4 regions of the Neobacillus terrisolis genome follow, and region 4 is predicted to be linked to each of the others. Evidence: predicted binding sites of a transcription regulator. Region 4 holds the regulator's gene; each other region holds the start of a gene.
The links. The regulator Rex, encoded in region 4, represses fermentation and respiration genes when NADH is low (regulators of the CRP and FNR family bind a similar motif). The targets are predictions, from matches to a motif close to TTGTGAAATATTTCACAA.
Positions count from the first base shown of each region.

Region 1: a site for Rex is predicted at 5,491-5,508, ahead of ACI48O_RS15040 (nitric-oxide reductase large subunit). Genes of this name have one in related genera too.
Region 2: a site for Rex is predicted at 3,671-3,688, ahead of ACI48O_RS03260 (TIGR04053 family radical SAM/SPASM domain-containing protein). Genes of this name have one in related genera too.
Region 3: a site for Rex is predicted at 4,079-4,096, ahead of ACI48O_RS10430 (cytochrome ubiquinol oxidase subunit I). Genes of this name have one in related genera too.

Region 1 covers NZ_JBKFGH010000023.1:1,570-9,889, reverse strand. Annotated here, with positions in the region: gene ACI48O_RS15075 (SLOG family protein) at 1-468, shown strand, start outside; gene gpsB (cell division regulator GpsB) at 548-850, shown strand; RNA gene rnpB (RNase P RNA component class B) at 938-1,333, shown strand; gene ACI48O_RS15060 (THUMP domain-containing class I SAM-dependent RNA methyltransferase) at 1,458-2,597, shown strand; gene ACI48O_RS15055 (hypothetical protein) at 2,664-2,834, shown strand; gene ACI48O_RS15050 (ATP-dependent DNA helicase) at 2,972-4,882, shown strand; gene ACI48O_RS15045 (DUF2249 domain-containing protein) at 5,109-5,339, opposite strand; gene ACI48O_RS15040 (nitric-oxide reductase large subunit) at 5,591-7,939, shown strand.
Region 2 covers NZ_JBKFGH010000004.1:236,624-244,943, reverse strand. Annotated here, with positions in the region: gene ric (iron-sulfur cluster repair di-iron protein) at 1-332, shown strand, start outside; gene moaA (GTP 3',8-cyclase MoaA) at 400-1,416, opposite strand; gene ACI48O_RS03265 (Crp/Fnr family transcriptional regulator) at 1,742-2,440, shown strand; gene ACI48O_RS03260 (TIGR04053 family radical SAM/SPASM domain-containing protein) at 2,477-3,601, opposite strand; gene ACI48O_RS03255 (ABC transporter permease) at 3,744-4,868, opposite strand; gene ACI48O_RS03250 (ABC transporter permease) at 4,861-6,081, opposite strand; gene ACI48O_RS03245 (ABC transporter ATP-binding protein) at 6,095-7,030, opposite strand; gene ACI48O_RS03240 (DsrE family protein) at 7,557-7,895, opposite strand; gene ACI48O_RS03235 (metal-sulfur cluster assembly factor) at 7,897-8,208, opposite strand.
Region 3 covers NZ_JBKFGH010000014.1:118,317-126,636, forward strand. Annotated here, with positions in the region: gene ACI48O_RS10410 (ABC transporter transmembrane domain-containing protein) at 1-355, opposite strand, end outside; gene ACI48O_RS10415 (YneF family protein) at 670-885, opposite strand; gene sirA (sporulation inhibitor of replication protein SirA) at 973-1,413, opposite strand; gene cydB (cytochrome d ubiquinol oxidase subunit II) at 1,605-2,630, opposite strand; gene ACI48O_RS10430 (cytochrome ubiquinol oxidase subunit I) at 2,620-3,969, opposite strand; gene tkt (transketolase) at 4,204-6,213, opposite strand; gene ACI48O_RS10440 (MFS transporter) at 6,555-7,760, shown strand; gene ACI48O_RS10445 (DUF896 domain-containing protein) at 7,865-8,098, opposite strand; gene ACI48O_RS10450 (YneB family resolvase-like protein) at 8,142-8,320, opposite strand, start outside.
Region 4 covers NZ_JBKFGH010000047.1:932-9,251, forward strand. Annotated here, with positions in the region: gene tsaE (tRNA (adenosine(37)-N6)-threonylcarbamoyltransferase complex ATPase subunit type 1 TsaE) at 1-79, shown strand, start outside; gene tsaB (tRNA (adenosine(37)-N6)-threonylcarbamoyltransferase complex dimerization subunit type 1 TsaB) at 79-780, shown strand; gene rimI (ribosomal protein S18-alanine N-acetyltransferase) at 802-1,251, shown strand; gene tsaD (tRNA (adenosine(37)-N6)-threonylcarbamoyltransferase complex transferase subunit TsaD) at 1,248-2,264, shown strand; gene ACI48O_RS22020 (ABC-F family ATP-binding cassette domain-containing protein) at 2,562-4,490, opposite strand; gene moaC (cyclic pyranopterin monophosphate synthase MoaC) at 4,635-5,129, shown strand; gene ACI48O_RS22030 (redox-sensing transcriptional repressor Rex) at 5,155-5,808, shown strand; gene ACI48O_RS22035 (YdiK family protein) at 5,825-6,040, opposite strand; gene ACI48O_RS22040 (CPBP family intramembrane glutamic endopeptidase) at 6,037-6,768, opposite strand; gene groES (co-chaperone GroES) at 7,060-7,347, shown strand; gene groL (chaperonin GroEL) at 7,414-8,320, shown strand, end outside.

The DNA of each region.
Region 1 (8,320 bases), on a different contig from region 4:
CTGGCCATTCGGAAGGAATTAGAAGCGCTGTTAGATAATGGTCTAGAGTGGGTAATTATTAGTGGACAACTTGGAACAGAGCTTTGGGCAGCTGAGGTTGTATTTGATTTACAAACAGAATTTCCCTCCCTTCAGTTAGGGGTCATTACTCCATTTTTGGACCAAGAAGAAAGTTGGAATGAACAAAATAAAGAATTATATGAATCGGTAATTGTCCAGGCAGACTATGTTGATAGTATTACTAAAAAAAAGTATGAAGGCCCGTGGCAATTCCGATTAAAAAATCAATTTTTTGTGGAAAAAAGTGATGGGCTCATTCTTTTTTATGATCAAGAAAAAGAAGGCGGTCCAAAATACTTATATGAAACAGCCCAAAAATACAAAGAGAAGCATTCGTATGATCTGCGCTTAATAGGATTTTATGATATGCAAATCTTGGTAGAGGATTTACAACAGGATCAGTATTAATTTACAAAGAAAAATTGACAAAAGCTTATATTTTTGAAAAAATATAATTTGATGATTGGGGATACTTGAGGTGAATGCAATGCTGACAGATAAATTAAAGTTAACAGCCAAGGATATCTTGGAAAAAGAGTTTAAATCGTCTATGCGTGGTTATAAGCAAGAAGATGTAGACAAATTCTTAGATTTAATCATAAAGGATTATGAAGCATTTCATCAGGAAATTGATGAATTACAGCAAGAAATCGTGCGTCTCAAAAAACAACTTGAGGATACTTCCCGTCGTCAAAATCCTCAAGCGGCAGTTGGAACAACTAATTTTGATATTTTAAAGCGCCTCTCAAATTTAGAGAAGCACGTATTCGGAAGTAAGCTTTACGAATAATGAAAAAGTATATCTACCAGATTTTCATGTAAATACCATTGCGAAGATAAGTATTATTACATATAATAAGCAATGTAATCTTTAATAGCGTTCGGGTAATCGCTGCAAAGAGCGTAAGCAATTTGTAGAGGAAAGTCCATGCTCGCACGAGCTGAGATGCTCGTAGTGTTCGTGCCTAGCCAATAAATAAGCTAGGGCAGTCGAGTTCACCTCGGCTGACGGCCGGAAAAATGCCTAAGTCCTTCAAGGATATGGCATGAGTACCTATAAAAGTGCCACAGTGACGTAGCCTCTTCAGAAATGGAGAGGGTGGAACGGGTAAACCCCACGAGCGAGAAACCCAAATAATGGTAGGGGCACTTTCTCTGAGGAATTCAACGAGGAGAAGGACAGATTGTTCTCAATCTGTAGATAGATGATTACCACCGGAGTACGAGACGTTGGTCGCTTGCAGTACAATGGAACAGAACATGGCTTACAGAACGTTATTAAAGGCTTGTATGAGTGTATATGGAAACGTAAGCTCTCCTTGATGGAGAGCTTTTCTTGTTTTTAATTAGAAAATAGATAATAATGATTATGGACAAAACTCAGTAAGGGTGAAAAAATGAAAACATTTGATTTGATTGCCACTTCTGCAATGGGCTTAGAAGCATTAGTAGCGAAAGAAGTTCGTGATTTAGGTTATGAATGTACAGTTGAAAATGGAAGAATCTCCTATAAAGGGGATGGTCTTGCAATTGCCAGAAGTAATCTTTGGCTTAGAACGGCGGACCGAATTAAGATAAAAGTGGGCGAATTCCGTGCCACCAGTTTTGATGAACTTTTTGAGAAAACAAAGGCTCTTGACTGGGAGCAATATTTACCGGAGGACGCCGAATTTCCGGTTACAGGGAAATCAGTTAAATCAAAATTATTTAGTGTTTCGGATTGCCAGGCGATTGTGAAAAAAGCAATCGTGGATCGATTGAAAAGGCACTATAAGCGAACTACATGGTTTGAAGAAAATGGACCGAAATTTAAAATTGAAGTAGCACTTCTAAAGGATATTGCCACAATAACCATTGATGCAAGCGGTGTGGGTTTACATAAGCGTGGATATCGAGCAGATCAAGGAGAGGCTCCGTTAAAAGAAACTCTTGCGGCAGCGCTTGTCATGCTGACCAATTGGACTCCAGATAAGCCCCTTATCGATCCGTTCTGTGGCTCAGGAACTATCCCAATTGAAGCGGCGTTGATTGGGCAAAATATTGCACCTGGTTTCAACCGGGAATTTGTATCAGAAACTTGGCCGCTTATTTCGGGAGAGCTATGGGATCAAGCAAGGAATGAAGCTGAGGATTTAGCTAAATACGATCAGCCGTTAGATATAACGGGTTCAGATATAGACCACCGCATGGTCAAAATGGCTGAGGAAAATGCTTTTGAAGCAGGGCTAGGGGATCTTGTTTCCTTTAAACAAATGAGGGTACAGGATTTGACTGTAAAGCAGGATTATGGTGTGATTATCGGTAATCCTCCGTATGGAGAACGTCTCGGCGAGAAACAAGCAGTAGAGAAAATGTATCGAGAAATGGGCCAAGTCTTTGCTGGATTGGATACATGGTCGATTTACATTTTAACAAGTCATCCCGAATTTGAAAGCTTATTTGGAAAACCAGCTACTAAGAAGCGGAAGCTGTTTAATGGCTTCATCAGAACTGATTTTTATCAGTATTGGGGAAAAAGACCACCGCGCCAAAATTAAGCATAATCATCCCTGAAACGGAATAAAATACAATTATATTGTTTTTTTTGTTGAGGGGGTATGATCATGGATCCGATCCAAATTGATTTTATTAAAATTTCGCGGGCACTGGCTCTATCTTTAGAAACGATGAAACAGTCGGAGAAGGTTCCTCACTTCGCCTTACTCCAACTAGAATCGGCTCAGAAACAGTTGCAAGAGGCATTATACTATAATATGTCACGAGCAATTGGATAGGGTAATTCTCAGTTCGATACTCATAGGTGATAGCTATTACGGAACCACTGCTTCGTATATTCTTGTTAATATGAATTGTACCTGAGGGACTGTTTCCGAAAGGAGCAGCCCCCTATTTGCTTTTTTGGAGGAATTTTATGCAAAGTCGCTTACCGTTTACACTTTCGAAAACAGAATCCTTTTACGACCAATTAAATGACTGGATTGGGGATGTTTTTTACGATTTCCTCCCTGAAGCTGGTTTTGAATTAAGAGACGAACAAATATATATGGCTTTTCAACTTGAAAAAGCGTTTAAAGAAAAAAAAGTGATGTTTGCAGAAGCAGGGGTAGGTACCGGGAAAACGATTGTTTATCTTTTATATGCCTTATGCTATGCAAGATATACAAATAGACCTGCCATAATTGCTTGTGCGGATGAAACATTAATTGAGCAGTTGGTAAAAAAAGAAGGAGATATTGCTAAACTTGAGCAAGCTCTAGGGTTGACAGTTGACGTACGCTTAGCAAAATCTCGTGACCAATATTTATGTTTAAATAAGCTTGAAGCATCCAAGTATTATGATGAAACGGGGACATTTGACAGCATTTATGAAGATCTCCCAACATTCGTTCACAGTGGGGGCTCGATGAAGTCCTTTAGTCCTTATGGAGACAGGAAAAATTACTCCAATTTAACGGATGAGCAGTGGAATTTAATTTCTTGGGATACTCTTCAGGATTGTTTCTCCTGTGACAAACGGCATCGCTGTGGACAAACCTTACACCGTGAATATTATCGAAGCGGTGGTGATTTGATTATCTGTTCCCAAGATTTTTACATGGAACACGTGTGGACAAAGGAGTCCAGAAAACGGGAAGGGCAACTGCCGCTTCTACCAGAAAGCTGCTGTGTTGTGTTTGATGAAGGCCATCTCCTCGAGTATGCCTGCCAAAAGGCATTAACCTATAAATTAACTGATAAAACACTTGCTACACTTCTTGAAAAAATCGCCGGTAATGATATCCGCGAGAAAACCTTATACATAATTGAGGAAGCCATTATGTTAAGCCAGGATTTCTTTAGTTGTTTAACAAACTCCTCAAAGGATACGATTGGGTCGGAAAAGAAGACAATTATAAAATCTAATGAGGTACTAATGACCGGCAATAAGCTTCTGAAAACATTGCAATCATTAGAAGAGGAGCTTGTTTTTGAAAGTGAGTTATTTGTAATTAATGATTATGATTTGAAAATTGTTGAAGAATATTTAGATCAAATGACGTATTCATTATCCTTATTTTTAGGGAAAACAAATGGAATTACTTGGTTTGAAGAAAATCAAGAGGAACGTACACTTGTGATTATGCCGCGTTTGGTCAAAGATATTATGAAAGAGGAAGTGTTTTCGCAATCGAAGCCGTATATCTTTTCGTCGGCTACTCTATCGGAAAATGGTTCATTTGAGTATATTGCGAATAGCCTCGGTATTGATCAATATTTATCGTTTACGGTAAATTCTCCATTTGACTATGAAGAAAAAATGGCCATCTTTATTCCGGAATTTAACCGGTACAATCTTGAGGAAAAATCGGCTTATGCATTGACGAAGCTCTCTAATGCTTCTGGAGGAACCCTCGTCTTATTTTCCAACCAGGCAGAGCTCTATTTCTTTAAGGAATATATAAAAGGAAAATTAGCTTGTCCTGTCTATTTTGAGGGCGACGCTGAAATAAGTACGCTTGTTTCCAAATTCCAAAATGAACAGAATTCCGTTTTGTGTGCTGTTCACTTATGGGAAGGTCTTGATATTCCAGGGAAATCACTGGCTAATGTCATCCTCTTTTCCCTTCCTTTTCCGCCACTTGATCCTGTTTTTGCTGCTAAACGGGAGGAGGCAGAAGATCCATTTTTAGAAGTGGATCTCCCTTACATGTTGCTGAGACTCCGTCAGGGCGTTGGAAGATTAATTAGGACAAGCACTGATGAAGGAAATGTTCATATTTTAATCGAGAACGACCTTGATCAAAGCATCATTTTCAAAATTAAAGGGGTATTACCCGTTTAATAAAACAGCTGTGTTAAAGAACAATGTTTTTGAGCAATCTGTTGATTGGAGCGGAAGGTGTGAGACTCCTGCGGGAGAAGGTGTCAAGGGAGACCCCACAGGCGCTAAGGCGCCGAGGAGGCTCCCGGACTCCCCCGCGGAAAGCGAGCACCTGGAGCGGAAATCAACAGCCCAATTTAACAGAGCCAATAAAAAAGCACAGCGAGCCGCTGTGCTTTTTTTATGCTTAATTCTTAAGAAATGTTATTTGCCAATGCTTTTCGCCGAGCTCTTCTGCATTGTATTCAAAGCCCTTTGCTTTCATGACTGCATATAAAGGAACTGGTTCAAATGGAGCGTGAAGGATAAAGGTATCATTCTGCCCTAAACCTGTAATGGCCTCCATAATCTTTTGGAATGGCTCCTGCTTATTTTGAATATCCTCACGAACGTCCATTTCTACTAATTTTCTTTCCATACAATTCACTCCTCAAATGTTCATTTGATATTAGTATCGTAATCAATTTACATGGGAAAATGAGTGACCAATATCACGGATGGTCTATAAATTTAGAGAGTAAGGTGCTGAATTCACTTCCACTATACGTTTTTTCAGCCTTTATTCAAGTGTGTGAAATATCACACCTGAATGATGAGGCAACTCACAAAGTTGTTACAGCTATGTGTCTAAAATAAAAGACGTAGACAAACAGAAAGGAAGTGTTTGGAATGGCAACCAAAAACGCAAATAAGGCTAGGCCCAAAAATGCACTTTTAAAATCCATTCTTATTACAACATGTATACTTAGTTTCACCGTTTTATTAGTAGGGGGATTCTGGATTTTTAAAGATATGGCTCCCCGTCCATTAGAGGTGACGGATTCAACCGGAGAGGTTATCTTCACAAAAGAATCCATCATGGGCGGACAGGCAGTCTTCCAAAAGTATGGGCTTATGGATTATGGGACGGTATTAGGACATGGATCTTACATGGGACCGGACTATACTGCAGAAGCTTTAGAAGTATATACAAAAGGAATGCAGGATTATCAAGCAAATGACCAATACGGAAAAGATTATCAAGATTTAGATAAAGATGAAAAAGCAATCATTCGTGAAAATGTTATTGAGGAAATGCGTGAAAACCGTTATGACAAGAGCAAGGATTCTCTAGTAATAACAGATGCTCAAGTTTACGGGGTAGAAAAAGTAAGAGAGTATTATCATGAAGTTTTTACAAAAGGGGACGGCTGGGGACTAAAGCCTAACCTAATCCAAGAGAAGCATATGCCGGAAGGTGAACGTTCATGGGTATCGAAGGGTGACCAAATTGAACAAATTTCAGATTTCTTCTTTTGGACAGCTTGGCTATCAAGTACTGAACGGGTCGGAGATGACATTACGTATACAAACAACTGGCCTTACTATGAAGATGCCGGAAACGAAATGTCGTTCTCTGCTATATGGTGGAGCGGAGTCAGTGTAACCGTCTTGATTTTATTTGTTGGTATTATCTTGTTTGTATTCTATCGTTATCACCTTGGGATGCAAGAAGCTTATACGCCAGGAAATTTCCCGCAAATTGACTTGCGAAAGCTTCCTGTTACAAAATCACAATTAAAGTCTGGTAAATATTTTGTCATCGTATCGGTTTTATTCTTTATTCAAGCAATGTTTGGTGCGCTTTTAGCCCACTACTACATTGAACCTGATAGCTTTTTCGGAATGAAATGGGTTTATGATATTTTACCGTTTAATATCGCTAAAGGTTACCACCTTCAGTTAGCCATCTTCTGGATTGCAACTGCTTGGCTCGGAATGGGAATTTTTATTGCCCCTCTTGTTGGCGGGCATGAGCCAAAACGCCAAGGCCTGCTTGTCGATATTTTATTCTGGGCATTAGTTGTATTAGTTAGCGGAAGTATGATTGGACAATGGCTCGGAGCAAACGGTTATTTAGGAAACAACTGGTTCTTATTGGGCCATCAAGGCTGGGAATATTTAGAGCTTGGCCGAATTTGGCAAGTAATCCTCGCAGCAGGGATGATCATCTGGTTGTTCATCGTATACAGAGGGATTAAGAGCGGTTTAAAACGTGAATCTGACAAGGGCGGTTTAATTCATCTATTATTCTATTCAGCTATTGCCGTACCATTCTTCTACCTATTTGCTTTCTTAATTAATCCAGGAACCCATTTCACTTTTGCGGATTACTGGCGCTGGTGGATCATTCACCTTTGGGTAGAGGGAATCTTTGAAGTATTTGCGGTTGTTGTAATTGGATTCCTAATGGTTCAAATGAACCTTGTGACTAAGAGTTCTACCGTTAAAGCATTGTATTTCCAACTAATCTTACTATTAGGCAGTGGTGTAATCGGAATCGGGCACCATTACTATTACAACGGATCGTCAGAAGCTTGGATTGCAATGGGAGCGGTCTTCTCTGCATTAGAAGTTATCCCGTTAACACTATTGATTTTAGAAGCTTATGAGCAATATAAGATGATGCGCGACGGTGGAGTAGATTTCCCGTATAAAGGTACCTTCTGGTTCTTGATTTCTGTTGCGGTTTGGAATCTTGTCGGTGCAGGTGTTCTTGGGTTCTTAATCAATTTACCTGCAGTCAGCTACTTGGAGCATGGACAATTCTTAACTCCTACACATGGACACGGTGCAATGATGGGGGTTTACGGAATGTTTGCTTGTGCGGTCCTTGTCTTCTCGTTAAGAAATATTGTAAAACCTGAAAAATGGCAGGATAAATGGGTTAAACTATCTTGCATTCTATTAAATGTTGGACTTGCAGGGATGATTATCATTTCATTGCTTCCTGTCGGCTTTATGCAGCTTAAAGCGGCATTTGTGAATGGCTACGCTTCATCGCGTGCTGCGTCATTCTTGCAGCAAGAAACAGTTGAAACCTTATTAACAATACGTGCCATTCCAGATACAGTATTCTTAATTGGTGTTGCCATTCTCGTAGTATTTTGCATTAAAGCATTATTTAATCTTCGAAAAGTAACTCACCAAGAAAACGAACCGCTTCCAGTAAAGGATTTGGCGCTTGAAGAAGAGTAAATCCACATGGTCATAGGTTGTTTATTGGTATAGAAAAAGATAGCAATATATTACAGCGAATAGTAGAAAATCCACTTTCTGGTTTGGAAGGTGGATTTTTCTATTGGGTATCTTGTGCGACTTTTGTCACACACAAACCGATAGAAAAACACTATAATTAACATGAAGATGTGACAAATGAAAGGAGTGAGACTTTTTATAAGTCCGCACCCTTATGTTGTTTAGTTATTTTCTCTTCTTTTACTCCATTGACCAAGGATTACCTTGTTTAATGGATGTTTTTAACCTCTCTAATTTTTTGACAACAGTTTTGGCTGTTGTCTTTTTTTGTTCCTTTAATGGGACTTCCTTGTGAATCATTCTTTTAAAGACTGTGATAAA
Region 2 (8,320 bases), on a different contig from region 4:
GAATGCATGACCTCTTTTATGAACTAAAGAAGGAGCTATTAGAGCATACAGCAAAAGAAGAAGCAACGGTTTTCCCAATGCTATTGAAGCTTGCTGAAGCAGAGGGTGCAGAGCGAGAAGAAATGATGAAAGAAATTCAGGAATTAGAGAAAGAACATGACCATGCAGGGGCCATTTTAAAAGAATTACGAGACATCACATCAGACTTTGTACCTCCAATTGACGCATGCGGAACCTACCGCCTCGTCTACAAACGTCTCGAGATGCTCGAAGGAGAAACCTTCATGCACGTCCACCTTGAGAACAATATTCTGTTCCCAAGATATCTATAAAAAACGAGAAAAAAGGCTGCGAACCCCGCAGCCTTTTCTTTTTTCCTGATATAAAATTTAATTGCCGTTAACCGCCGATATAGGACATTTCGATTTTCTTACGCGCTTTTCTTGTTTCCTCTGTTCGTTCATCAGAATAGCGATCAGATCGTTGACCCCAGATATCCTTTATTCTGTTCTCCAAGTCTTCGTCACTTACTCCGCTTCTCATGAATTCTTTTATATCATGACCATTTCCATTGAATAAACAAGTGAAGACTTGTCCATTTGCGGATAGTCTCGCTCTAGTACAGGTAGAGCAGAAGGATTCAGAAACTGAGGTAATAAACCCAACATCTACATTCGTGTCCTTATATCGATAACGTTTGGCCACTTCACCATAATACGCTGGTTCTACCGTTTCTAATTCAAATTCATTCTTAAGCATTTCATAGATTTGTTTTTTGGTGACAACATCATCCATTTTCCAGCCATTCGTACTGCCTACATCCATGAATTCAATATAACGGAGCTCCAAGCCTCGCTCTTTACAAAAGGCAGCCATTGGGATAATTTCTGTATCATTTAGTCCTTTTTTAACGACCATGTTAATTTTGATACCCAATCCCGCCTCTTTGGCAGCTTCAATCCCTTTCAGGACTGGACCTACCCCAACATTTCTACCGTTTATCGTGCCAAATAGTTCATCATTTAGACTATCTAAACTAATATTCACCCTTTTAAGGCCTGCTTCCCTTAACTCTTTGGCATACTTTGGCAAATACACTCCATTCGTCGTTAAGGCGATATCTCTAAGACCATCAATATTAGACAACATCTTAATTAAAACTGGTAAATCTTTTCTTAACAGAGGTTCTCCTCCAGTTAAGCGAATCTTTTCCACTCCTAGTTTAATAAAAAGGGTTGCTAGACGATGTATTTCTTCATATGTTAATAACTCTGATCTAGGTAAAAAGGCAAAATCCGGACCGAATAGTTCGGCAGGCATACAATATTGACAACGAAAATTACAGCGATCGATTACAGAAATTCGAATGTCTCGCAGCGGCCTGTCTAATTGATCTCTTACTTGTCTTTTGGTCATATTTTTCAACTCCATATACATAGAAGTCCTTAAAAATATTGTAACAGTGAAAACGATTCTTTGACTGTTAATTATCTCACAAAAACATTAATCCGTATATAAATATATTCACTTATTCTTCAACAATTCTCGAGTTAACCTGATAAACAATCTGTTTTTATTCAAATTCATATGTCTTTTCTGTGAAGAAATTGTGGCTAAACTTCGAAATAAAATGAAATAACGCTTCACTCACCTTTCTATTTACACTATGTGGATGTTAGTATTAATACAAATAGATGAGATTCGCCACTGGAAATCTTCTAAGATAAGGGTGAAGATAATGATGACTAATACTGTTAAACCTACTCATTCCATTCAAATAAAAGAATTACTCCGATTTGCTGATCGTACCATCCAAACAAAAAAAGGGACGTATCTCTTTCAAGAAGGAATGAATGCAGAGGAATTATATATAGTAATTTCCGGAAAAATTCAAATAAGCAAGATTACCGCAGATGGACGAGAGTTATCATTAAGAATTTGCGGCGAAAATGATTTATGTGGAGAACTAACCTTGTTTGCTGAAGCTCCAAAATATTTATTAAGCGCCCTTATTCTTGAAGAAGGAACCGTTGCAGCAGTGAAAAAAGATGTCCTAGAAAAAGAAATCTTTCAAAACAGTGCATTGGCATTTGAGTTTATGAAATGGATGAGCGATCATTTCCGCAAAACTCAAACGAAATTCCGTGACCTCGTCTTAAACGGAAAAAGAGGTGCTCTATTTTCGACATTAATCAGAATGACGAATAGTTATGGTATAAAAAATCAGGATGGGATCCTGATCGATCTACCATTAACCAATCAAGAGCTTGCTAATTTCTGCGGAACTTCACGTGAAAGTACGAACAGAATTCTAAATGAATTAAAACGAAACAAAATCATTTCCTCAAAAAAAGGAAAGATTTATGTACATGATCTTCAGTACTTAAAAGATGAAATTGGCTGTGAAAACTGTCCAGCCATATATTGCAGTATTGAATAAACAAAGCGGAAGCGCCCTGGCTTCCGCTTTTCTTTTTTACTGTTCTTGTTTTTTACGCAATGCTTTTGGAATATATACACAGAATGGTTCGCTTTCGAGATAATCTCCTGTCATTGCATACGCACGTGAGCGAGAACCTCCACATACATGTCTAAATTCACATTGTCCACATTTACCCTTATACTGATCGGGGTCTCTTAACGCTTTCATCACTGGTGATTCTCGATAAATCTCGCCTAATGGTTGTTCGCGGACGTTACCAACCTTTATCGGAAGTAATCCGCTCGGATACACGTCCCCAATGTGAGATATGAACACAAATCCATTTCCGTCGTTTACACCTTTTGGTGCTCTGCCTAATCCATCGATTGAACCTGTTAAACCTTGCTGCGTAAGCGCATCTAAATACTGGATTTCCGTTGGCTGCTCCTTCGCTTCACGCTTCTTCTGTTGAATCACGACCCGACGGTAATGCTGACCAGCCGTTGTTTTAATATCAAAAGGGGCACGCTTGCTTAATTGATATAGCCATGTAAATACTTGTTCATGCTGTACTGGTGAAATCATATCACTTGTTTGGCCGCGTCCTGTTGGAACAAGGAAGAATACGCTCCATAATACGCATTTTAGTTCTTCAACAAGCTTCGCCATGTCTTCAAGATGGTCGATATTGTATCTGGAGATAACCGTATTAATTTGAATTGGTATTTCTAATTCATGCAAATATTTAATCCGTTCCATCGTTAAATCAAATGAACCGGCAGTGCCCCGAAAATGGTCATGAATTTCGGCAGTTGGACCGTCTAAGCTAAACGCCCAGCGGGAAAGGCCTACTTCTTTCGCCTTTTCGATTGCTTCCTTCGTTACGTTTGGAGTGGCACTTGGTGTCATTGAAACACGAACACCTTTTTTCACTGCATACTCTGCAATGTCAAAGACGTCCTCCCGCTCCAAAGGATCGCCACCGGTAAAAACGAGCATCGCATTGCCCATTTCTTTTATTTGATCGATTAACGCCTTCCCTTCTTCAGTAGAAAGCTCTCTTGGGTCTCTTCTATATTGTGCCTCCGCACGGCAGTGTAAACAGTTTAATTGACACGCTCTTGTTAATTCCCATATGACGATAAACGGATTTTGATTAAAATCTTGATTAAATCCCATTTTATGCGCCTCCTAGTTTTCAATTCGAACAGCTTGTAAATGTATTATAAGTCACTTTCGGATTCACAAAAGTGAACTACCTCACAAACCGAATAAGAATTTGACTAGAAGGTATGGATTTTTTGTGTCAAAAATAAACCAACTAGTATTTAATCAACCGCAAACCGATAGAATAAAAAACAATTGTAAAAGCAAGCAAAGCTCCTGTGTCCATCAATAATGTGCCGGTATGAAGACTGCCGCTGATTATCTCTTCAAAGCCTTCCATTGCCCAACTTTGCGGAACCGCTAAGGCAATTTTCTGCATGACGAGTGGAACGATATCAAGCGACCAATATACACCCCCAAGCATGGAGGTACTGACAATTACAACTGCTCCAATCGCACCAGCCTGCTGTTTTGTTTTTACCAAACCGGCCATCATCAGTCCAAACCCTACCACACATAAAATAACCATTGAAGCAAATGGGATAAAATAAACCATATTTCCCCATTCGGCATCAAACATGAGCTTCATGGCAACCATTAACACGATTAACTGAATCCATCCCATTAAGAAATAAGAGAATAAATATCCTGCGATAATCTCAAGCTTCCTAGCCGGCGAGATGAGCAGCCTTGCCCATGTCCCCCCGCTTCGTTCATCCAGAATGGTGGATGCAGCTCCCGATAAACCGAACATCATAAACATGATGGAAAAACCTACAAACATTAAATTAACGGCTTCTTTTTCAGTATCGTCCTTTTGAAAAATTTCCCTGCTAATGTTTACGTTCTTTATTTTCGTAACAGACTTAAGCAACTCCGGAAAAGCTGTCTCGTCTAAACCTTCAACAGAGTAATAGGTCGTATAGATCGTTCTTGCCGTTCCATTTAAATGCTGTACTAACCCGAGATAATCCTGAGTTTCTCTTTGAACAATCACTTCAAACAGCGGTTTATTTTCTTGCATTCTTTGTTTTACATTTTCAGGGAGGACAACGGCAGCCACCACATCCTCGTTCTCGACATTTTCCATAGCTTGCTTTTCCGATACTATTTTCCATTGGTAGGAATCATTTTTCTTAAGCAAGTTGATCAGTTCCGCTTCAAGTTCGCCACCATTTGTAACAATATTTACGAGAGGTTTATGGACTTCCGTATTTAAGGCCATCCCTCCAAAAATCGCCCCAAACATAATCGGCATCACAATCATTAACACTAATGCGCCCGGTGATTTAAAAAATTCTTTTAAATGTAACCACGCAATCGCCAGAACCCTACGCATAACGACCTCTCCTTTCTTTAGAAAGGCGAATTAAACCAATCGAGAAAAACAACAAGCCCAAACATAGGTTAGCAATTATTTCCGGTAAGACATCGAAAAATGAAGTACCGGCCATAAGGTTTATATAGGTTTGCAGTGCTAGGCCATTAGGCAAGAATTTAGTTGCGGTAATCGCCCAATCCGGAAATATGTAAATAGGTGCCATACTGCCACCCAAAGCTGCCATTACTTGAGTTCCGACCATCCCTGCCACCATAAATGTTTTTTCTTTATTAATAAAAGCACCGGCCAATACGCCAAGACCACATGCACTAATGACAAAAGATAATGTAACGAAAACAAGCCCAACAGCTGATTCGCCCCAATCCACACCAAAAATCAGCTTTGTACCAATGATAATTACAAAGGATTGAATAAGACATATAACCAGCAACCCTAGCATTTTTCCTGCTAAATAATTGGCATAGGTTAATTTTGATACTAGCATCCGTTTATACACTTCTTGTTCCTTTTCAAGAATCATCGCTCCAACCCCTTCAACAACCGTCATTAATAAAAACATGACGCCCATTGCGGCAGCGTAGTATTGGAAGGAACCTACCGGTTTTGACTGTGCCTCAACCGACTTTTCATCGATTAAAGGAAAATCAATTTGTTTATCCATCACCATGTTGGCTTGCTCATGCACAGCCCCATGATTGGTCTCGGATTGTGAAGGATCCATTCCCCTCAATTTTGCGGCCTCCACTTGTGTCGCTGCTGACTGGGTAAACTGTTGGATGACACTTTGAACGATTGTTGCCTTAATCCCAGGGTTTGGTGTCGAATATATCTCAACTGTTGTTTCCGCCCCGGACATCAGCGAAGCGGAAAAATCTTCGTCGATGACGATTCCGATTGGGATTTTATGATCTTTAATGAGTGTTTTCATTTCACTTAAGTCATAATGTTTAACATTTACTTGATCGGACAATCCCTTTGCGAACATTTCATCAGCGAGGATGGCTCCAAGTGCCCCATTATCCAAATTTGCGACACCTAATGTGAACTTTTGAATCTTAACGTCCTCTCCCTGATCTTCATTAAAGATATTTCCAAAGGCTGCACCGAGGATTGCGATTAAAAGTAGCGGCATCAAGATAAGTGTTAAGAATGCTTTCTTATCACGTCCAATCAGGAGTAGGTCTTTAACGGCTAACCACCAAATTCTCATTTTTCCAACCTCCTTAATCTCTCAGGCTTCGCCCGGTTAAATGGAGGAAGACGCTTTCGAGGTTGGGCTCCACAATATCAACGGAATTAATTTTGGCTCCTGCCTTTGTGACTGATTGAATAAATTCACTTAAAATGTGTTGTGGTTCTTTATGGAAAACCATTAATTGATTCTCTTGAATTTTAATTTCTTTTTCCGGAAAAATCTTAGATAAGGGTTGGATTAGCGTACCGTTTGTTGGTTTTTCTTCTAAGGTTAAAATGATTCGGGATTGGTCCCCAATGGTCTCACGAAGTTCAGGTATGGTGCCACAGGCAATCAATTCCCCATGGTCGATAATACCTATTCGTTTACAAAGAAATTCAACCTCTTCCATATAGTGGCTCGTATAAATGATCGTAATTCCTTTTTCATTTAATGCTTTAATCGTTTCCAAAATGTGATTTCTCGATTGCGGGTCAATTCCAACGGTTGGCTCATCCATGATCAGTAACTCCGGTTGATGTAAGATGGCAGCCCCAATATTCACCCGCCGCTTCATTCCTCCAGAAAAGTTAGCCACTTTATCCTTGGCACGATCGGTTAAACCCATCAACTCCAGTACTTCATCTATGCTTTTGTCCAGTTCTTTTCCTGAAAGGTCGAACATTCTGCCCCAAAATTTGAGATTTTCCCTAGCCGACATTTCTTGGTAAAGTGCAATATCTTGGGGGACAACACCGATATACTTTTGTGCCTGCTTGGCATTTTTGATCACATCAATATCATTTAGTTGAATCTTGCCAGATGTTGGAGAAAATAATCCCGTAATCATATTAATGATGGTCGATTTTCCCGCGCCGTTTGGACCAAGGAGACCGAAAGACTCCCCTTTTTCTACAGTGAAGGAAACCCCTTTTACTGCATCAAAATCCCCAAAGCTTTTCCGTAAATCACTAACCGTCAGCATGTTCACAGTCTTCACTCCTAACTTTACACTCATTGTGCCTTTCACCTTTAAACATACAGAAACAGCATTAGAAAATATATAGTTTATTGGAAATAATATGAATTTTTTCTTACTTTTCGGACGTTTAATTCCTTTAAAACTGATAGAAAACCGGGTTATATTTTTTTGAATGAAGGCTCAGTTATTTGGCTGCTGTGATTTCCGCTTAGGTGCTCGCTTTCAGGCAAACATTAATAAAGCAACTAAAAAATGACTAACAGATTACATGGTAATTTGTTAGTCATTTTTAGTGATATATACAAAATTTATTTGGTCCGAAGACATACGTTCCGCTATTTTCACAAAAAACGTTGTTTTTATAGGTTAAGCGGACAACAGATCCCTTATTTGATCATAAATCGGCACTATCCAGTGATTTTTATGTAAATAAGGGATCCTGTGTCCTCATAAGTCTAGAAAAATGATTATTTTATCAAAATAAGGGCCTCTGTGTCCGCTCAATAGCTAGCTTTGTAAATTATAATATTTATGAAATTGTAATGACTTCATATTGTGCAGCTAGTTCAATAAACTGAGCCATGCCGCTAATTTTACCGGCAACCAATTTCTCTTCAAGCTGATAATGGTCGACACAGGTTTTACAGGCTAAAATATCGACACCACGGTCTTCCAGTTCTTTTAAATGAACCGAAACAAAGGATTGATCGGTGAGGGTATATACTCCACTATTCATAAAGAATACAGCCACAGGTACTTCCTCTCGCTGTTTAAGTAGTGTGAAAAATGTCTCTAGAATACCTTCGCCCAGTTCTTTATCGCCTTTGCCAAGCTGGTCAGAACTTACTAAGATTACTTTGTTTTTCATTCTAATCACGAACTCCTAAAGCAATTTTTGCGTAGCGTGACATTCTCGCCTTAGTCCAAGGTGGGGTAAACACGATATTAACTTCTGTTTCCTTTACTTCAGGAATATCGGCTAACGCGCTTTTCACTTGGTCCACAATCGTACCAGCGAGCGGACAACCCATTGCCGTTAATGTCATGGTGACGGTTGCTTTTCCGTTTTCATCCATTTCTACATCGTATACAAGTCCTAAATTAACAATATCGATTCCTAATTCAGGGTCGATTACTAATTCTAGAGCACCCATTAAATTTTCTTTCAACGCTTCATCCATCTTATTCACTCCTCTATTTAATTGAATCATTTGCATTTTCTTTTATAAAAAACATAAAATTAGTTTACCATGTTAACAGGGTTTTTCCCAAGTTTTACACATCGTTAACATT
Region 3 (8,320 bases), on a different contig from region 4:
GGGCCATTAAATCCCCGACGCGTCGTTTCTGATAAAAGGATGGAGACATTCTTGTGAAATGATGATAGAGCTGATTTCTTAGAAGCATGGAGAGCTTTACCGCTGAACCAAATATTTTTATTCGCCAAAAATAGCGAAGGACATACATGGCTATCCCTGAGAAAAGCAGAATAACAACCCACTTAACTAATATCGAAGAGGTGATCGTTTGATCGTGAATATGATCAACTAAGATGCCAATCACTTTAGGAGGTACTAATTGCAGTAAGGCTACGACGCCAAGAATAAAGATTCCGGAAAGATAGGCCTTTTTTTCTTGTTTAAAGAACCATAGTAAATCAAGAAATACTTTCATACTTCCCTCCGCCCCTTTATATATATTCATGCTCAAACAGTCTAACAAATTTTCTTAAAATAGGAAAATAAAAAGGGTTTCCGCCTAACCGATTAATTAAACCCGTTTGCTATGCAATGATATAAATATTCCTTTATAGCATCTTTTCATTCCAACAAAAAAACCACCTTTCTTTGGTTAGTTTCCAACAGAAAAGTGGTTTTGGTTTTAAGAAATTGAAAGGTAAGCAATTATAAGACAAAATCTTGATGAAAAATACACACTACAAAATTTCGCAGGGGGTAAAATTCATCTTATAATTGCCTTCAAAAGATTTACTTGCCACCTTGTTTATTCATGGCGTTCAACATTTGATTAATTTTCTTTTGTGATGGTTTCATGCCCATTTGCATCATCATCATTTTTAACATTTGTTCGTTGATTGGCGGATTTTTCTTTAAATAGTCCATCATATACTTACGTGCAATGAAAAATCCTAGAGCTACACCAGCAGCTAATGCCAGTACGCCAACTAGAATATAAACCCACATATAAAAACTTCCTCCTTCATGTTGTCTATCATACAGTGTACTAGACCAAAGGTAATTATACAATATTTGCACCGAATTTTGTTCTTTTTAGACAAATTTTCTTTCTTTAATTGGATTCAACCATCCGTAGCGCTGATGTTGGAAATCCATGGCTAGAAAGGAGGACTCACATTGGCGGAGTGCTTCGAAGAAAATCGTTTCCGAATCAAAGCTTCCTTTTGACTCCAAGAAGATAACCCGATCACTGATTTTAAGCTTGGCTGCGCTAAAAATTCCTTTTCTTTCTATATAATATACCCCGTTTTCATAGTGAAATTCCTTAATTTTACTCAGCTTTTGAACGAGTGTTTTCTGAACACGAAGACTCGGAATCGGTTTTGTAATATATTGTATTTGTCTTTCAATAATTTTCTTTAATTCCCCTTGTGCATGATCTTTTTCAAGAAACAAGTGAAAAAACAAACGTTCTTTTCCAAAATAATGGGAGGCAAACTCATCTTCTATTAAATAAAGTTGATAGGTTCTCAATATAAAACCTCCTTTGCGGACATGCTCTTTTTCTCATTATAGAAAAAAGTCAATGGGAGGTTTGTCTTAAAGCGTCAAAAACAAGCACTAGTTTTGTCGAATTCTTTCCTATTTCACGCCATAACAAAAGGAGAGCGGAACCGCTCCCCTTCTTAATACCCCTTTATAAAAACCCCTATGGTCAATCTCCCTTAATACCCTTTTGCACTTTCTTTTGTAACTTTTTCTTTAAAGAGGAAATAGCTCCAAATTTGATACCCGATGACAATAGGTACAAAAATAACAGCCACCGTGAACATGACCTTTAAGTTAAGGGCACTACCCGCTGCATCATATAAGGTGACGCTGTACTTATCATCAATGATCGATGTAAGCATATTTGGGAACATGCCAATAAATCCTGTCGCCATTTGTAAGACAATGGCTAAGCAAACAGTCGTAAATGCTGCGCCAATCTTATCTTTAAAAACAAAGACAACCGTTAGCATAATCGAAATGAGCGATAAACTAGGCACCAACCATAATAGTGGGACCTCATTAAAGTTGTTGGCAATCGGCGTCATATTCATTGTTGCCACAAAAAAGATCGCTAAGACTGCTGCTGCAATCATTGAATAGGTTCTCGCCATTTTTTTGCAGCGATTCACAACTTCTCCCACAGTTTTTAATTGAATCCAAAGCGAGCCTGATAATAAGAACAATGTTACAAATAGAATTCCTCCAAGCAGGCCATACGGATTTAACAGACTTAATAGATTCCCCTCATAGCCATTCTCACCAATTAATAAGCCGCGGTACAAATTCGCGAAAGCAACGCCGAATAATAGGGCAATCAAAAAGCTTGCAACCGCAAACGCCCATTTCCAAGATGTTTGCCATCGCGGAGAATCAACCTTGTGCATAAACTCAAGGCCTGTCGCACGAATAAACAGTGAAAATAAGATTAAGAATAGAGCTTCATAAAGGAACGAGAACATGTCTGCGTATGCCCCAGGAAATGCTGCAAACGTTGCACCACCTGCGGTAATCAGCCATACTTCATTTCCACCCCAAAACGGTCCAATTGCTTCCTGCAATTGATTACGCTCGGCACGGTTTTTTGTAACGAACGGTAACAACATGCCTGTTCCAAGTGTATAACCATCTAAGAAAATGTAAACGGTCCAAATTAATCCCCAGAGACCAAACCATGTCACGGCTAAGAAATCATGAGACATAAGTTTCGACACCTCCCTTTGCTGTGCTTAATCCTTCTGGTCCTTTTTTCGCATATTTGATAATTAAGTATACATCCGCAATGAGTAAGACCGTGTAAAATGCGATCAAACTGACTAAAGAAAACCAAATTTGTCCAAGTGAAATTGGTGATACAGCATTGGCGGTCTTCATTAAACCATATACCACCCAAGGCTGACGGCCCACTTCTGCAACCATCCATCCTAGGTTAATGGCTAAATATGGTAATAACACAGAGTAAAGGACAAATTTTAAATATTTCTTAGATTCTACTAAGCGGTTTTTCCGGTAAAGATATGCACCATACCAGGTGATAGCTAAGAAATATAAGCCGAGTGCGATCATTGCTCGGAAACTATAAAATACTAAGCTTACATTTGGGCGTTCATCCTTAGGAAAATCTTTTAATCCAGTTACTTCCCCATCAAATTTATTTGTATAGAAGAAGCTGCCAAGCTTTGGAATCGTTAATGCTTCAAAAGCATTCCGACTATTTTCCGGATCAGGAATTTGGATAATGCTGAAAGGTAACTCGGTTTGAGTTTCCCAAACACTTTCCATTGCCGCTCCTTTAGCTGGTTGAACACTTGTTGCATAAACACCTGATTGATGTCCTAAAAATGGAGTTGCTGTACTGGCAAATAGTGCCATAATAAGTCCGTATTTGAATGATTTTTTGAAGAAGTCCACATCTTTTTTTCTTAGTAAATGGTAGGCACTTACTGCCATAACAAAAAATGAACCAACTATGTAACAGGCAATGACAGTGTGGAAAAACATATGCCATGCATAAGGATTTGTTACAAGTGCGCTAAAGCTTTCAAGCTCAACTCGACCATTTTTCAATGTATATCCAACCGGGTTTTGCATAAAACCATTTGCGGTGATAATCCAAAGAGCCGAAATGTTGGTGCCAAGGGCAACCATCCAGATCGAAAATGCCCGCATTTTTGCTGAAAATTTGTTTCTGCCAAATAACCAAATCCCCATAAAGGTCGATTCTAGGAAAAAGGCGAGCAATGCCTCAATGGCGAGTGGTGATCCAAAAATATCTCCTACATATCTTGAGTATTCCGACCAGTTTGTACCAAACTGGAATTCCATGGTGATTCCTGTGATCACACCTAGGACAAAATTTATTGAAAAAAGCTTGCCCCAGAAATCGGCCATTCTACGATACTGCAAGTCTCCTGTACGAGCGTAATTGGTTTCCATAATGGCTACCAAGATAACCAGCCCGATCGTTAATGGTACGAATAGAAAATGGTAAAAAACTGTAATTGCAAATTGGAGCCTGCTTAACAATAAAACCCCATCCATCATAATCCCTCCTATTTCCATAACTTACAAATCTCATTTACATTATATTACTAAAATATTTTTTAGAACCTCGGAATTGTTACCGAAATGTGACACACTATTGAATAAATTGTGTCATTAATCACAAATGTGATAAATGTAATTGATTCATAGGAGAAACTAATGATGATTCACCTTTTAATAACGAAAAAAAGGAACGAATCATAAGATTCGTTCCAAACTTAATTACGATATTTAATTGTTAGCAACCAATGCCTTCACAATCGCTACAACATTCTCAGTTGTGAAACCGTATTCTTGCATAATTTTTTCACCTGGAGCAGATGCACCGAATTGATCAATCGCCAATACTTCACCTTCATCCCCAGTATATTTATGCCAGCCTAGTGATGATCCCATCTCAATTCCTAAGCGCTTTTTAACGTTTTTAGGAAGAACGGATTCTTTGTATTCTTTAGATTGCGCTTCAAAGCGATCCCAAGAAGGCATGCTGACTACTGCAACATCGATTCCTTCGCTTGCAAGCGCTTTTTGTGCTTCAATCGCTAATCCAACTTCAGAACCAGCTGCTAAAATTAATGCGTCTGCTGTTTCTTTTCCAGATGGAGAAACAACATAAGCTCCTTTGGAAACGCCCTCATATGCATTTTCAGCTGTTCCTTTAATAGTCGGAAGATCTTGACGAGTTAAAACAAGTGCAGTTGGAACTGATCTAGATTCTAATGCTAACTTCCATGCAGCCGCTGTTTCATTTCCATCTGCTGGACGAACAACTGAAAGTCCAGGCATTGCACGAAGTCCAGCTAATTGCTCGATTGGCTCATGTGTTGGTCCATCTTCCCCAACCGCAATACTATCATGAGTAAATACATACGTTACTGGAAGACCCATTAATGCTGATAAACGAATCGCCGGCTTCACGTAATCGGAGAATACAAAGAATGTTCCTCCAAATACTTTCAATCCACTATGAAGAGCCATACCGTTTAAAGCTGCGCCCATCGCAAATTCACGGACACCAAACCAAATGTTGCGGCCTTCATACGAATTACGAGAATAATCTCCCGCACCTTTAATGGTCGTTTTGTTTGATCCAGCAAGGTCAGCGGATCCACCAAAGAAGTAAGGAACGTTTTTAGCAATCGCATTTAACACTTCACCAGAAGATGCACGGCTTGCTAAGCTTTTCCCTTCTTGGTAAACCGGGATATCCTTATCCCATCCTTCAGGCAATTCGCCTTTAGCACCTTGTTCAAATTGAACGGCTAATTCAGGATAAGCTGCTTTATATTGAGCAAATAAGTCATTCCACTCTTTTTCTTTGTTCACTCCATTTTCAACAACTAATTGGTTGAAATGGCTGTAAACATCTGCAGGAACATGGAAGTCTTCTTCGAAGTCCCATTGGTACGCTTCCTTCGTAAGCTTTAACTCATTGGCACCAAGCGGTGATCCATGAACATCAGATTTTCCTGATTTATTCGGAGAACCATAGCCAATAACTGTTTTTACTTCGATTAAAGTTGGATGAGTAAGATCTTGTTTTGCTGTTTCGATCGCTTGAGCAATCGCAGCTAAATCGTTGCCATCTTCAACACGAAGATATTGCCAGCCGTACGCTTTAAAGCGTCCTTCAACACTTTCAGAGAAGGACTTATTTAGTTCTCCATCTAAAGAGATGTCATTTGAATCATAAAGAACGATCATGCGACCAAGTTGAAGGTGAGCCGCTAAGGAAGCAGCTTCTGCCGAAACGCCCTCCATTAAGTCTCCATCTCCACAAATTGAGTATGTATAATGGTCGATCACATTAAAGTTGTCTTTGTTGTATTGTGCAGCTAAATGTCTTTCTGCCATTGCAATCCCAACCGCCATCGCAATCCCTTGACCTAACGGACCGGATGTTGCATCAACGCCTGGTGTATGACCAAATTCAGGATGCCCTGGAGTCTTGCTGCCCCATTGACGGAAATTCTTTAAATCTTCAATTGATAAGCCATATCCGGATAAGTGAAGCAAGCTATATAATAACGCGGATCCATGACCTGCAGAAAGCACAAAGCGATCTCGGTTAATCCAATTAGGATTTTTAGGATTATGGTTCATAAACCGTGTCCAAAGGGTATACGCCATTGGAGCTGCTCCCATTGGCATGCCCGGGTGGCCGGAGTTTGCTTTTTCTATCGCATCAATCGACAATGTACGGATAGAATTAATCGACAAAGAATCGATCTGTTCAAACATGTGTGTCATCCTTTCCATTTTTAATCAATACATTACTCTTTTAATATTATAGTGCTTGTCTTTTTTACACAACAAATTGTATTGCTTTTTTTCAAAAAAATGAGCTAATCTCTCTTATTATGACAAAAAGCTTAAACTATATAATATTTAATTTCATGTTTTCTCTTTCATCTGTCGAAATTGTTTATTATGATATATTCATGTCGATTTTCTCCTGTAAAGACATCTGTTAAGATGAAAGTAATATACATACTAATGAAACGAATTGATAGGAGAAGAACTTACTAAATTGGACAAAATAATAGGAGATTATTCGTTAATCATGATTGGAGAGGTAAAAAATGAACGGAAACAAATCAATATCTCAGCGTAAACTTCTTGGAATTGCTGGTCTTGGCTGGTTATTTGATGCGATGGACGTCGGTATGTTGTCTTTCGTTATTGCTGCCCTACAAAAAGACTGGGGCCTGTCCGCTCAGCAAATGGGCTGGATCGGCAGTATTAATTCAATCGGGATGGCAGTTGGAGCTTTAGTGTTTGGATTAATGGCCGATCGAATGGGCCGAAAAAACGTCTTCATCATCACCTTATTGCTTTTCTCAATCGGCAGTGGCTTGTCGGCTTTTGCTACTACTTTAACCATATTTATGCTTTTACGTTTTTTAATTGGTATGGGATTAGGGGGAGAATTACCGGTTGCTTCTACCTTAGTTTCTGAAATGGTTTCGGCTGAAAAAAGAGGTCGGGTTGTCGTGTTGCTTGAAAGCTTTTGGGCTGGCGGTTGGTTAATTGCTGCACTCATCTCCTACTTTATTATCCCGAGATTCGGTTGGGAAACAGCTTTACTGATTAGTGCCCTGCCAGCATTTTATGCGATTTATCTACGAATCGGCTTACCCGATTCACCACAGTTCACAGCACAGAAAGGTAATCGAAAGAATTCTATTCTTCAAAACATTACATCTGTATGGGCAAAACCACATACGGTTCAAACAACGATGTTATGGATTTTATGGTTTTGCGTCGTATTTTCCTATTACGGTATGTTTTTGTGGCTCCCAAGTGTAATGGTGATGAAGGGCTTCAGCTTAATTAAAAGCTTTCAATATGTACTCATTATGACACTTGCCCAGTTGCCTGGTTATTTCACTGCCGCATGGTTTATTGAAAAAATGGGAAGAAAGTTCGTTCTCGTTACTTATTTACTGGGCACAGCAGTGAGTGCATATTTCTTCGGTGTAGCTGAATCACTTGGACTTCTCATTACTTCCGGGATCTTTTTATCTTTCTTTAATTTAGGGGCATGGGGTGCGCTTTATGCTTATACTCCAGAGCAATATCCGGCAGTTATTCGCGGTACCGGGGCAGGGATGGCCGCTTCGTTCGGTCGAATCGGGGGAATTCTCGGGCCATTATTGGTTGGTTATCTTGTCGCTCAAAAAACGGCGATTCCAGTCATGTTCACGATCTTTACAGTTGCGATTATTATTGGTGCTTTAGCGGTGTTATTGCTTGGTAAGGAAACGAAGAATACTGAGTTGACTTAAGAGGCGTTGGAGTACTTTAAAGGCTTGGTGAGGTGCTAGAACAATTTTTATAAAAACAAAAAAGGAGGAATACATTTTCGCGATGTATTTCTCCTTTTTAATTATTAGTGTAGACGCTTTTTCGCCTGGAATCTTTTTAATTTTTCAGGTGTAACGTCATTGCCTTCTGGATCAATTACCTTTACATTTTCGAGCGTATTAAGCATTTGCGAGCGAAACGTCTCTAAGTATTTCGCACGAAGCTTGGAGCGTTCTTTCGCCTCTTCTTGCGTTAATCCCGTTGTCTTTGCTTTTTTCGCCAGTTCATTAATTCTTGCAATTAATTCATTTAGTTGCATCGTTAAACTCCTTTTTGAAAACTGTCAACTAAATGCCATAATACTAAATGTCGGCGTTTTTTACAAGTTGGATGTTTTGATTTTCAAGGGATTCGATATAATTCTGGTACCTGCGGTGGACTGTTGCTTTCGATACGTCATAGCCAAATCCTCTTAACGTGGCAGCAATTTCTGCAAAGGTTAATTCATTTTTTCTTAACCTGACGATCTCCTCGATCGGGA
Region 4 (8,320 bases):
CGAAGATGAACAAGCCCGGAAACTGGTATTAGAACCGCAAGGAACACGATATGAGGAACTATGTAAGGAGATTTTTTAATGAGGGTATTAGCAATTGATACTTCTAATTATGTATTGGGAATTGCATTGATTGATGAAGAAAAAGTAATTGGAGAACACATTACAAATGTAAAAGTTAATCATTCTGTTCGGGTAATGCCGGCGATTGAACAATTAATGAAGGAATGTGGGGTAGTTCCTGCTGACTTAACAAAAATTGTTGTAGCGAAAGGGCCTGGTTCATATACAGGTGTTCGAATCGGAGTAACCATTGCGAAAACATTGGCGTGGTCATTGAATATTCCACTAGTTGGGGTTTCAAGTTTAGAAATTATCGCAGCTTCGACAGCACGATATTTTTCGGGTGTTGTTTCACCTTTATTTGATGCAAGACGGGGTCAAGTTTACACAGGTCTATATAAATTCAATGAGGGAAGATTGTCTACGCTCGAAAAGGATCAGTTGATTTTGTCAAAGGATTGGGCAACAGAGTTAAAAAAGCGTTCCGAAACGATTCTTTTTGCAGGAAATGATCTGCCGCTCCATCGTGCTGGTATTGAGGAGATTCTTGGTGAAAAAGCTATTTTTGCCGAAATAACCGAACATAATCCACGTCCAGCTGAGCTTGCCTTGTTAGGCAGAGATTTACCTGGGGAAGATGTTCATTCCTTCGTTCCAAACTATATTAGGCTTGCTGAAGCTGAAGCAAAATGGTTAGAAGCAAAAAAAGAAAAGCATTAGTGTTAAAAAGGGGTAAAAATAATGAACGGATCACTAACTTTTCGCTATATGGAGTTAAAAGATATCGAAGATGTTTTGAAGATTGAGCATGAAAGCTTTGCTGCTCCTTGGAGCCGAGATGCTTTTATTAATGAATTAACACACAATCGGTTTGCAGTTTACATAGTGATTGAAGAGGAAGAACAAGTGATTGGCTATTGTGGGGTATGGGTGATTGTCGATGAAGCACATATTACGAATATAGCCATTCTGCCTGAGCATCGAGGAAAAAAGCTAGGTGAAGCTTTGTTAACAAAGGTAATGGAAGTAACCAAACAGTTAGGCGCAGAGAAAATGACATTAGAGGTTCGGGTCTCCAATGATGTTGCCAAAGGGCTATATCGTAAATTAGGGTTTCAGGATGGAGCAATTAGGAGAGGTTATTATACTGATAACCAAGAAGATGCTTTAGTTATGTGGGTGAATTTATGAGTAAAGATCAATTGATTATGGGAATCGAGACAAGCTGCGACGAGACTGCGGTGGCAATTATTAAAAACGGTCGAGAAATCGTTGCTAACGTTGTAGCATCCCAAATAGAAAGTCATAAACGGTTTGGTGGAGTAGTGCCGGAGATAGCGTCCCGCCATCATGTTGAACAAATCACGATCGTGTTGGAGGAAGCAATCCGTCAGGCCGGGATTACCTTCAAAGACCTAGATGCGATTTCCGTTACAGAAGGTCCTGGGTTAGTAGGTGCCCTTTTAATAGGAGTAAATGCCGCTAAGGCAATCGCTTTTGCTCACAATATTCCTTTAGTTGGAGTCCATCACATCGCAGGACATATATATGCGAACCGACTTGTAACAGAGCTGCGGTTTCCGCTCCTTGCTTTAGTCGTATCAGGCGGGCATACGGAGCTTGTTTATATGAAGGAACATGGAGATTTTGTTGTTATTGGCGAAACAAGAGATGATGCCGCGGGTGAGGCGTATGATAAAGTGGCGCGCACGCTTAACCTTCCATACCCAGGCGGACCGCATATTGACCGTTTGGCGCATGAGGGCGAGCCAATCATTGATTTACCTCGAGCATGGCTTGAAGAGGGTTCCTATGATTTTAGTTTTAGCGGTTTAAAATCTGCGGTGATTAATGCTGTTCATAATGCTGAACAACGTGGGGAAGTGATTGTCCCAGAAAATTTAGCAGCAAGTTTCCAGCAGAGTGTAGTAGATGTGTTAGTAACAAAGGCGGTTAAAGCCGCTAAAGAATATGAGGTTAAGCAAGTTTTGCTAGCTGGAGGAGTAGCGGCAAATAAGGGGCTAAGAACAGCTCTAACGGCGGCATTTCAACCATTGTCAGACATTGAGCTAGTTATTCCACCTTTATCACTATGTACTGATAATGCGGCTATGATTGCGGCTGTTGGCAGTATTTTATATGAAAAAGGGAAACGATCCGATTTATCTTTAAATGCGAATCCAGGTTTAGACATAACCATATAGAGGAAATTATTAATATCCACAGTCAGCAACTCTTCTTTTTTATAAAAGGAGAGTTTTTTGTGGATAATTTTTTTAAAAATGTGGACAATGTGGATAAAAACGGAGAAAGTTGTGGATAATGTGGAAAACACCTGTGGATGTTGAAAAAATAATACGTTGTTTGTGAATAAAAATGTTAGTAAGCTATGGATAACCATTTCGCGAAACTTGTTGAAAAATGTAAAAATATGAAAAATAAACACAAATAGCGAATGATCGATGAATCATCCAGCCATTTGTGTTTAATAGAAATGTTTATTAATCTTCGGCTAACTCAGCCCATTCTTCCATTAATTCTTCAAGCTCAAGCTTAGCCTGTTCATTTTCCCCGTTTAATTGGGCTACTTTTTCATGGTCTTGATAGACCTCGGGGTCACATAATAATTGATCGTTTGTAGAAATCACCGTTTCTAAAGCCTCAATCCGCGCCTCGATTTCCTCGATACGGCGTTTGCGCTGCCGCTCTAATTTTTTGGTTTCCTTGTCCTGTTGATAACTATTTTTTGCCGGGATAGGATCCTGTGCAGTATTCTTTCCCTTTGTCTCTGTTTCTAACGCTTTTAGTTCTTCAAGCTCGAGCTTTTTCTCAATATAGTAGTCATAATCTCCCAAGTATTCGGTGGCTCCGCTTTTACTTAATTCAAGGACCTTGGTGACGATGCGATTGATAAAATAACGGTCATGGGAGACAAATAGAATCGTTCCAGGATAATCAATTAATGCATTTTCCAATACTTCTTTACTGTCTAAGTCTAAGTGGTTGGTCGGTTCGTCGAGGATGAGGAAATTGGCTTTTTGCATCATTAATTTTGCAAGGGCCAGCCGGGCTTTTTCCCCACCACTTAAAGTCGAGACGATTTTTAACACATCATCGCCGGAGAATAAAAAATTACCTAATACGGTTCGAACTTCTTTTTCACTTTTTAAAGGGTACTCGTCCCATAGTTCATTGAGGACTCGTTTATTTGATGTTAATTCCGCTTGCTCCTGATCGTAGTAACCGATCGTAATATTGGAGCCGTACCGAAAATCGCCAGCTAGCAGATTCAGCTTTTGGACGATTGTTTTTAAAAGGGTAGACTTTCCGACCCCGTTAGGGCCAACTAGTGCGATGCTTTCCCCTCGTGTAATTCGGAAGGAAATATTTTCAGCTACTTTTTCGTTATCATAGCCCACTGCGACAGCATTGACATTAAGGACTTCATTACCGCTCTGCTTTTCTATATCAAAAGAAAACGTTGCTGATTTTTCGTTTCCGGCGGGCCGATTCATGACATCCATTCGATCGAGTTGTTTACGGCGGCTTTGAGCCCGTTTCGTTGTCGAAGCACGAGCGAGATTGCGAGCAATAAAGTCTTGTAATTTTGCAATTTCATCTTGTTGCTTTTCAAACATTTTTAACTCGCGTTCATAGTTTTCAGCTTTTTGTTGTAAATACGAGCTATAGTTTCCAACGTATTTCATAATTTGCTGCCGCGACATTTCGTAAACCTGGTTAACGACCTTGTCCAAAAAGTAGCGGTCATGGGAAACGATCAAGATAGCCCCTTCATAATTTTGTAAATATTGCTCCAACCAAGACAATGTATCGATGTCTAAATGGTTGGTAGGTTCGTCTAAAATAAGAATATCCGGTTTTGTTAACAATAGCTTACCAAGGGCCAGCCGTGTTTTTTGTCCACCGCTAAGGCTGGAAATCTTTGTTGTATAATCAAAGCTATGGAAATTTAATCCATGCAATACAGAACGGATATCGGCTTCGTATTGATAGCCTCCCAAGTCTTTAAATTGGGTTTGGAGAAGATCGTAATCTTTTAATAATCTTTCATATACGGAGGTATTATTAAAGATTGCTGGGTCCGACATTTGTAACTCAAAATGTCGTAATTTCTGCTCAAGGTTTTGTAAGGATTCAAATACGGTAAGCATTTCTTCCCAAATCGACAATGTTGATTCAAGTCCGGTATTTTGCGCTAAATAACCGATGGTTACTTCCTTTGGCTTCATGATTTCTCCGGAATCATACGACATGTGTCCGGCGATAATTTTAAGTAAGGTTGATTTTCCTGCCCCGTTTCGACCAACTAATGCAATTCTGTCACGGGTTTGTACTTCAAGTTTTATATTCGATAAAATAAGATCTGCGCCATAAAATTTATTTAATTGGTTAACCTGCAATAATATCATGATATTCACCTCAACTACGATAGAGTAAGTGTAACGTATTCCTGGCATATCATCAATAACCGTAACATGTGAAGAAAAATACAAGTTTGATTCACACTTCATGGAAAAAATAGTGTATCATTCATAAAGAGAGGTGTTGTATGCATGGGAGAATTTACTCATTTTAATGAAGAAGGCCGTGCGAAAATGGTCGATGTAAGCAGTAAACCGGAAACTGTTCGAACGGCAGAAGCCCATTCAAGTATCACTGTAAGCAGTGAAATATATGAGAGAATCACCAATAATGAAATGAAAAAAGGGGATGTTCTTGCGGTAGCACAGGTAGCAGCAGTAATGGCCTGCAAGAAGACGTGGGAGATCATTCCGATGTGTCATCCTATTCCGTTAAATGGTGTCGATGTTTCTTTTTCATGGGAAAAAGAAAATGATGAATATACATTGCTCATTTCAGCGAAGGTGAAAACAAAAGGAAATACTGGTGTCGAAATGGAAGCGTTAACAGCTGCGTCGGTTTGTGCGTTAACGGTTTATGATATGTGCAAAGCCGTAGATAAAGGCATGGTAATTGGAAAAACATATCTGATCGAAAAAACCGGTGGAAAAAATGGGGACTTTCGTAGAGAGAACCGTGTGAAATAATCTTAAATGGGAGAGGCGTGTTGACATGTCGAATGACAATACAACCAAAATTCCACAAGCCACTGCAAAGAGATTACCACTGTATTATCGTTTTTTGAAAAATTTACATTCATCAGGTAAACAGCGTGTATCATCAGCAGAGCTAAGTGAAGCAGTTAAAGTTGACTCAGCAACGATTCGACGGGATTTTTCTTATTTTGGCGCATTAGGGAAAAAGGGCTATGGCTACAATGTTAACTATTTGCTAACCTTTTTTCGAAAAACGCTGGATCAGGACGAACTGACGAAGGTTGCGTTAATTGGTGTCGGGAATCTAGGAACGGCATTTTTAAATTACAATTTCTTAAAAAATAATAATACAAAGATTGAAATCGCATTTGATGTAGATGAGGCGAAGGTCGGCACAAAAATTGGAGATGTACCCGTTTACCATATGGATGATTTAGAGCAAAAGATCGAAGAAGAGGATATTCAAGTGGCCATTTTAACGATACCTGCTCCTGTGGCCCAAACTACTACGGATCGGCTCGCATCTGTAAACATTAAAGGGATTCTAAATTTTACACCTGCTCGATTAAATGTCCCTTCAAGCATTCGAGTTCATCATATTGATTTAGCGGTAGAATTACAATCACTCGTCTATTTCTTAAAGCATTATCCAAATAGCACAGAAGAATAATCAAAAAATGAGCCCGTTATCTAGGCTCATTTTTATTTTGGGTTATTTTTCTTAATTTAAAGTAAAGGGCTACCAATTTTAGCCCAGAGCCGAAATCAAATGTGGCGAGGAGGACAAGGATGATACTAAAGAAATCCCAGCCATATTGATTAACATTATCAATCGCAAAATAGGTAAATAAACAAGCTAAAACAATATGAATACTTCCGGTAAGCAAAGGTGATTGTATCATAAAAATCCTCCGATAAAGCTTTGAATTTTTTCTGATTGTTCAATGAGCCGATCGATATCCTCTTTATACACAGTTTGGATCAGCACAACGAGCGTGTTCATTGAAACATGGGCAAAGATGGGTACGATAATTCGCTTTGTTTTTACATAAAGATAGGCAAAGGTAAAGCCCATCGCTGAATATAACAAAGTATGCTCCGGTTCCATGTGAGCTAAAGAAAAAATAACGGAGCTTATGAGAGCAGATAAAAAGAAATTCAGTCGTTGATAAAGAGCTCCAAAAATAATTTTTCGAAAAACAATTTCCTCTAAAATAGGTCCGATGATCGAGCTGATTAAAATAATAACTGGAAAGCTTTCGATCACGGTTAATATTTGTTGGGTATTATCCGAGCCTATTTTGATTCCTAGCATCGCTTCAATATTGGCTGCAACTTGTTGAGCAAATAAGGCAAGAAAAACACCGGAAATGGCCCAGAAGATCGACAAGGATATACTAGCTTGATTCCGTTCTAACCTAGTCGTAAATTCACCGCGCAAAACCCAAAGCACAAGGATAAGGGATACAGTAAAGCTTGTGACAAGCCAAATCGGAACGGCCAGTATTTTCATTTCGCTCGCTGAATATCCAAATAGAGTCCCAATGTAGGCGGTTAAGGGTAAACCAACAAGACTAGACAATTGTAGAGTTAAAAAGATAATAATGACGATCCAATACTCTTTTTTCAAATTATGCTTCTCCTTAAAAAAACTAATGAACTAAGCTCAATTGTACAAATTATCAAGGGTAGATACAAATGAATAAGATTTGTAGAAAAAATTTTTTGCCAATATGGATAAAAACGGTAATAAGATGCATACTTTATAAGGTTGAGAAAAGCATGGACCAAAATAAAAAAAATTTACCATCTCTCTTGCAAAAGATGGTGCAATTATTTATTATAATAATTGTGTTAGCACTCGATAGAGGAGAGTGCTAATAAATAATAATCTACATATTATTTGAGGAGGTTGTTTCTCTTGTTAAAGCCAATTGGTGATCGTATTGTTATTGAGCTTGTTCAGTCAGAGGAAAAAACTGCAAGCGGTATTGTTCTACCGGACACTGCTAAAGAAAAGCCACAAGAAGGAAAAGTAATTGCTGTTGGTTCAGGTCGTGTTCTTGACAGTGGAGAGCGTGTGGCAGTAGAGGTTGCTGTAGGCGATCGCATTATCTTCTCAAAATACTCCGGTACAGAAGTGAAATACCAAGGTACTGAATATTTAATTCTACGTGAAAGCGATATTCTTGCTGTAGTAGGCCAATAATCATTGATCTGTCACGATCATGACTAATAATAAGATAAACGAAGATTAAGAGGAGGTTATTAAACGATGGCAAAAGAAATTAAATTCAGTGAAGACGCACGTCGCTCAATGCTTCGCGGTGTTGATACTCTTGCAAATGCAGTAAAAGTAACTCTTGGACCTAAAGGACGCAACGTGGTTCTTGAGAAAAAATTTGGTTCTCCGTTAATTACAAATGACGGTGTAACAATCGCTAAAGAAATCGAATTAGAAGATGCTTTTGAAAATATGGGTGCTAAGCTTGTTGCTGAAGTTGCAAGCAAAACAAACGATGTAGCCGGTGACGGTACTACAACTGCAACCGTTCTTGCTCAAGCAATGATCCGTGAAGGTCTTAAAAACGTAACAGCTGGTGCAAACCCAATGGGTATCCGCAAAGGGATTGAAAAAGCGGTAGCAGTAGCTGTTGAAGAATTAAAAGCTATTTCTAAACCAATCGAAGGCAAAGCTTCAATTGCTCAAGTTGCTGCAATTTCTTCTGCTGATGAAGAAGTGGGCCAATTAATTGCAGAAGCAATGGAGCGCGTTGGTAACGATGGTGTTATCACAATCGAAGAATCTAAAGGCTTCACTACAGAATTAGATGTTGTAGAAGGTATGCAATTTGACCGTGGCTACTCTTCTCCATACATGGTAACTGATTCCGAAAAAATGGAAGCAGTTCTTGAAAATCCATATATCTTAATTACGGATAAGAAGATCGCTAACATTCAAGAAGTATTACCTGTGCTTGAGCAAGTCGTTCAACAAGGTAAGCCATTATTGATTGTAGCTGAAGATGTTGAAGGTGAAGCACAAGCTACGTTAATCGTGAACAAGCTTCGCGGAACATTCACTGCTGTTGCAGTTAAAGCTCCTGGCTTCGGTGACCGTCGTAAAGCAATGCTTGAAGACATCGCTGTTCTTACTGGCGGTGAAGTGATCACGGAAGAGC